Regions from separate parts of the Pantoea sp. X-Soil-OKNW-556 genome, predicted to be linked through region 1. Evidence: predicted binding sites of a transcription regulator. Region 1 holds the regulator's gene; the other holds the start of a gene.

Region 1 (3,331 bases):
AAATCGGCACGAAGGTGATGGGACGGCTACCGCCGCGTAGCAATGCCTGCAATGTCATCGACAGCGTGCCGGTTTTTGGTTCCAGCAAGCGGCCAGTACGTGAGCGCCCGCCTTCCACAAAGTATTCAACCGAATAACCGCGATTAAACAACTCGCCCAGATATTCACGGAAGACCGTAGAGTAAAGCTTGTTGCCCTTGAAGGTGCGGCGAATAAAGAACGCGCCAAGGCGACGGAAAATCGGCCCGGCGGGCCAGAAATTCAGGTTGATACCTGCGGCGATGTGCGGCGGCACCAGTCCCTGATGATAGAGAACGTAGGAAAGCAGCAAGTAATCCATGTGGCTACGATGGCAGGGGACATAAACGATCTCATGTCCATCCTGTGCCAACTGGCGCACTCGCTCGCCACCATTCACGTTGATCCCCTGATAGAGACGACTCCACATCCAGCCCATCACGCGATCGGTGACGCGGATAGCTTCATACGAGAAGTCGGCAGCAATCTCTTCCATCAATTCGACGGCGTTTTGCTGTGCTTTCTCGTGGGAAATCTTTTTGCTGCGCGCCTCGTCTTCCACCGCTTTTTCAATCGCTTTCGATTGCAGCAGCTTATTAAACAGATCCTGGCGGGCGGGCAAGCGCGGGCCAATCGCAGCCAGACGCTGGCGGGCGAAGTGGATCCGCGCCACGCGTGCCAGTTTCTGGGCTATCGACTTATCCGTACCGTGTTCGGTCGCCATCTGGCGCAGTGAAACGGTCGGCGAAAAGCGCACAAAGCTATCGCGACCATGCCAGAGAATGGCGAAGAATTTCTGCACACCGTTCAGAATACGCAGGTGAGGGGTGGATTCCCCCTGAACTTCACGTCCTGGTGCACGTCCAAACATCACCGATACTGGCAGCATCTGTACATCCAGTTCCGGGTTGCTGCGGTGCAGATCAAGGTAGTCATGGAACAGCTTTACGGACTCCAGATTCGGCACGAAATACGGGAAAACACGCGGTCCATCGTGGATAAACACATGTCGCGGCAGCAATGAGCCGTCAATTTCCAGCGGTGCGAGCGGATCGGGCAGATCGTGTTTCAGACACTGCGAACGCAGTGTGAGGAGATCGGCCTTGGAATCATAAGGCAGTACATACAGGATAGGCCGCGTCGGATCCAGTCCATGCTCGGACACGGGATCGGCGGGAATGGCCTTACTCTTTACCAAAATGGAGAGTGGTAAATTCAATAATTTATAATAAAGTTTACGCCAACCTGACATAGACAACTTCAAGCCTCTTGTTAGCAAAGCGCGGCAAGCATACCAGAATGCGCCGCGAAAATCTGTGGCTGCACCACTCCGGCTGCCCAGACATTGACGTCAAAACGAGTAAAGGGTTCAACGACATGGCAAATAACGTCACCGGTTTTCTCAGGATAGTGAAAGCAGCCGGTTATTCCTGGCAGGGATTGCGCGCTGCCTGGACACATGAAGCAGCGTTTCGCCAGGAAGCTATTGCCGCATTAGTGGCAATTATAGTGGCGTGCTGGCTGGATGTTGATGCGATTTCCCGCGTACTCATGATTGGTTCCGTAGTGCTGGTGGTCATTGTTGAGATCCTGAATAGCGCCATTGAAGCCGTGGTCGACCGCATTGGTCAGGAACGCCATCCGCTGGCTGGACGCGCGAAAGACATGGGATCGGCCGCCGTGTTGCTGGCTATTTTACTGGCGCTGTTTGTCTGGATCGCGCTGCTTTGGTCACATTTGCGATAAGGATTCCGGATTCATCAACTCGCTGATTTTTCCCTCAGTTTTGGTTTCCATTTCACCAATACCTGTATATACTCACAGCGACTGTATAAACAACCAGGGGGCGGGATGAAAGCGTTAACCAGCAGGCAGCAACAGGTCTATGATCTGATTCGCGACCATATTAACCAGACGGGCATGCCGCCAACGCGTGCGGAAATTGCTTCGCAGCTGGGCTTCCGCTCACCTAATGCGGCAGAAGAACACCTGAAAGCATTAGCGCGTAAAGGCGTTATTGAGATCGTTTCCGGCGCTTCGCGCGGCATTCGTTTATTGATGGAAGAAGAAGCCAGTGAGGGGCTGCCATTGGTTGGCCGTGTCGCTGCGGGTGAACCTTTGCTGGCGCAGGAGCACATTGAAGCGCACTACCAGGTCGATGCTAACCTGTTCAAACCCAGCGCTGATTTCCTGCTGCGTGTCAGCGGCATGTCGATGAAAGATATCGGCATTATGGATGGCGATCTGCTGGCGGTACACAAAACACAGGAAGTGCGTAACGGCCAGGTTGTCGTCGCACGTATCGATGACGAAGTCACGGTGAAGCGCTGGAAAAAGCAGGGCGCAATTGTGCAACTGCTGCCGGAAAACAGCGACTTCCAGCCGATTGTTGTCGATACCCGCGAACAATCCCTGACGGTAGAAGGGCTGGCGGTAGGCATTGTGCGTAACGGCGAGTGGCTCTGATACCTTGATTCCCCCTGCTACGGCAGCCTTCTGTGCTGCCGTGGTTTTATTCTCTGACAAGACGGTAGTGCAGCAAACCGGGACGTGCTGATGCAGCTGTTTTCCTCCTCTGACAAAGCACTCTGGCGGCTGGCGCTGCCTATGATTCTCTCCAATATCACTGTTCCGCTACTTGGCGTGGTTGATACCGCCGTCATTGGTCATCTCGATAGTCCCATTTATCTCGGCGGTGTGGCGGTTGGCACCACGGCGACCAGTTTCATCTTTATGTTGCTGCTGTTTTTACGTATGAGCACCACCGGGCTGACTGCTCAGGCATTTGGTGCTGGCAACAAAAAGGCACTGGCTCGGGCGCTTACCCAGCCTTTACTCATTGCCCTGGTGGCCGGTGTGCTGTTTATTTTGCTGCGCACGCCAGTCAGTAATCTGGCAGCGGTGCTGATGGGTGGCAGCCAGGAGGTCCAACAGCAGGCGCAATTGTTCATTCAGATTCGCTGGCTGAGCGCTCCCGCCACGCTGGCAAACCTGGTCATCCTCGGTTGGTTGTTGGGGGTGCAATATGCGCGTGCGCCAGTGGTGCTACTGGTGGTGGGGAATTTGGTCAATATCCTGTTGGATCTGGCGTTTGTGTTGGGGCTGCATTGGGGCGTAGCAGGTGCCGCAGCAGCAACGGCACTGGCTGAATATACGACACTTGCCGTCGGATTATGGATGGTGGCGCGTGTATTGAAGCTGCGCGGAATTGATTTGGCGATGCTGCGGGAGAGTTGGCGCGGTGATGCTGCTCGTCTGTTTCGCCTCAATCGCGACATTATGCTGCGCTCCTTCCTGCTACAAATCTGCTTTG
Region 2 (3,331 bases), 1.2 Mb from region 1:
TGTGGCGCAGGATATTCATGAGCGGGCCAGTTCCTCCCACCTGCAATATCATCAACTGCGCGATGACTGGCGCTATAACGAGGTGCTTTTTCGCTTCCAGCGACTGCTGAATATGCAGGCACAGGCATGCCGACAGTTAGCGGAGGCCATTTTTTTGCGTCAGCCCTGGCATCATGACACCCATGTCGAACGCGCCTTTGAGCGGCTGGAAACCGCACTGGAACGCTTGCAACAAAATGCCCCGGACGACGCCCATATTCGTGCGTTATTCTGGCTGCTGCGTAATTTGCGCGCCATAGATGCCCAACTGACATCGATCGAATCGGAACAGAAACTGGCGCAACCTGCCCCATCCAGCGACGATAATCTTTCCAATGATGGACCAGGCGGTTGGGCGGATATTCGGCTGCGCATTAGCCGGCATCTCACGCCAACCTCCGCCCTGTTCCGCCATGCCGTAAGAATGTCGTTGGTGTTGTGCATCGGCTACGGATTTATCCAGATCACCGGTGTACATCGCGGCTATTGGATTTTGCTTACCAGCCTGTTTGTCTGTCAGCCGAATTATAATGCCACCCGACGGCGACTGGCGTTGCGTATTGGCGGGACGCTGGCAGGGATTGCCATCGGTTTACCGGTGCTCTGGCTGGTGCCTTCCATCGAAGGACAGTTGGTATTGATTGTGCTCAGTGGTGTGCTGTTCTTCGCGTTTCGCCAGATACAATATGCTCAGGCAACGCTCTTCATTACCCTGCTGGTGCTCCTCTGCTTCAATCTGTTGGGCGAGGGCTTTGAAGTCGCCCTGCCGCGAGTGGTGGATACGTTGCTGGGGTGTGGCTTAGCCTGGCTTGCTGTCGCTTTCGTTTGGCCAGACTGGCGCTTCCGCCAGTTGCCTGCGGTAGCCGAACGTACGCTCAATGCCAACTGCCGCTACCTTGATGCCATTATGGAGCAATATCATCAGGGCAAGGATAATCGTCTGGCTTATCGTGTTGCGCGGCGAGATGCGCACAATGCCGATGCCGAACTGGCCTCAGTTGTGTCAAATATGAGCAATGAAGCACGTCATCAGCAATCATTACGTGAAAACGCCTTTCGGTTACTTTGTCTGAATCACTCCTTTCTCAGCTATATATCCGCGCTGGGCGCTCATCGGGTCAGGTTAAATGACACCCGACTATTAACGTTGCTGGATGATGCGGTGTGCTTTGTTGATGATGTTTTGCAAATTGAACGCGTCAGCGATGCTGAGGCAACGCAGATGCAGCAGACCCTGCTGCATCGACTGGCGGAAATGAAATCCAGCCCGGAGACGCAAGCTCCGTTAGTTTTGCAGCAGTTGGGATTATTAATTGCGCTGTTACCTGAAATTGCGCGCCTACGCCGCACCCTCGCAGCAGATTGAACCGCTGTTAGCGGAGCGTTTTTTGATACCACGCGCATAACTCCTCCCGGACCTCACGAGGCAATGCCGCCTCGTGATGGCCCGAAATCGCTCCCTCGAGAGCCAGCAGCGTCTTCAGGCCGATATGCTTATTGATGGTGCGAAGTTTCAGCCAACTTTTCTTGGCACCTGTTTCACACAGATGTTTGACCGAGCAGATGCCGACCTTGTGTAGCATCATTTCCATACGCAGGCTGAGATTGGGCAAATCCTTCAGCCGCAGTGAGACATAACGGGTTTGCAACTCCTCACGCGCAGCGTGTAGCGCCCCAGAGGATAGCCGCATTAACTGTTCCGGTTCCTGCCAAAGACGTTTGTCGACTTTGTAATAACTCAGTGTCACCGGTATACCGCGTTTACTGTATATCAGCGGCTCCATCGGGCATTGCGTCGCATAGGTCGTCACCGCTTCACAGGCACGTAGATAAAGTGCATCTTCATTGATAAACGCAAAGACAACCTTTTCCACTGAGAGCGTATAACCACCAAACTGCGTGCGGGATTCAATTTCGCCTAGCGCGGCTAATTGTGCTTTCGATTGTTCGACGATTGGGTGAGATTTTTTCATCCTGATACCTTCCTGAATTCCTTTTACCAGAACTGTCCTAATAAATACTTCATGTATTCATCAGGTTAGAAGATATTGAAAACGTTCCAGCTGTTCAATGAATAAATGCATTCGAGGTGAAAATTTGTCCGATTTTGCGAGACGTTTTCAGAAATTGAGGTTGATCTTTATCCAGGAACTCATTACTGTATATTCATACAGTTCATTACTGAGTGATTAAATTATGCGTACTCAATTCTCTGGCACCGCTGATCGTTCTCACCGTTTTGCGACTTCAGACGTAGCGCAACCTTCTTTGGGTGGCATTACAGAACTTCGCTACAGCGAGCAACCTGGCATGATGCAATTACTGCTGCTGCCGGTGCTAAAACAATTGAGCTTACAATCACGCTGGCAGCTGTGGTTAACACCTGCACATAAGCTGAATCGCCATTGGATGCAACAATCTGGTTTGCCGCTGGAAAAGAGCATGCACATCACTGAATCTGAACGCTACAGTACGGTTGAAAGCATGGTTAAAGCTCTGCGCACCGGTAACTATAGCGTCGTGCTGGCGTGGATCCCTTATGAGCTGAATGATGATGAACGTCGTGAACTCAAACAGGCTGCTGCTGAAGGGGAAGCTTTGGGTTTGGTGATGCGTCCTCAGGGACACGATGGGGTTTTGTGCAGACAACCATCTGCGTCAAAAATTCCCTCAGATTTGTTTCATTAAGTAAAATTAGGATTTTTCTCACGCTGTTTTTTGCGGAAGTTGACGCTAAGCCACTGATTCTTGTCCCGCCAGCTTAGACAATGGCTTAGCCGATTTTTTCATTTCTGATCACGAAGATTATGCCGTGTCAATTGTTAAAATGTGTGTATAAATCCCTGTTTTTTTATCGCCTGGCGTCACATCATACTTGTAACTTTCCAATCTCGTTGTAGACTTTACCTCGCCAGGGTGCTCAATAACCTCCGTTTTTTCGGTAGAGTCATAAGCGAGCGTTTTGACCCGGCGAAGGATTAAACCAAGAGCAAACTATTTTTGCTCATTGCCTATTTGGATGATAACGAGGCGCAAAATGAAAAAGACAGCTATCGCAATTGCAGTGGCACTGGCTGGCTTCGCTACCGTAGCGCAGGCCGCTCCTAAAGATGACACCTGGTATACCGGTGCTAAACTGGGCTGGTCTCAGTATCACGATACTGGTTACTACGGTAACGGTTATGAGAACAACAACGGTCCGACTCACGAAAGTCAGCTGGGCGCAGGTGCATTCCTGGGCTACCAGGCTAACCCGTACCTGGGCTTCGAGCTGGGCTACGACTGGCTGGGC

Evidence for each region. Region 1 encodes LexA, which represses DNA repair genes until DNA is damaged. Its sites were predicted from a motif close to TNCTGTATGTACATACAGNA; they were not measured.
Region 2: a site for LexA is predicted at 2,196-2,215, ahead of sulA (SOS-induced cell division inhibitor SulA). Genes of this name have one in related genera too.

The regions. Positions count from the first base shown of each region.
Region 1 covers NZ_AP035990.1:371,306-374,636, forward strand. Annotated here, with positions in the region: gene plsB (glycerol-3-phosphate 1-O-acyltransferase PlsB) at 1-1,270, opposite strand, end outside; gene AC6I8T_RS01640 (diacylglycerol kinase) at 1,396-1,764, shown strand; gene lexA (transcriptional repressor LexA) at 1,870-2,484, shown strand; gene dinF (MATE family efflux transporter DinF) at 2,575-3,331, shown strand, end outside.
Region 2 covers NZ_AP035990.1:1,566,660-1,569,990, reverse strand. Annotated here, with positions in the region: gene yccS (YccS family putative transporter) at 1-1,405, shown strand, start outside; gene AC6I8T_RS07125 (TfoX/Sxy family DNA transformation protein) at 1,413-2,012, opposite strand; gene sulA (SOS-induced cell division inhibitor SulA) at 2,236-2,727, shown strand; gene ompA (porin OmpA) at 3,077-3,331, shown strand, end outside.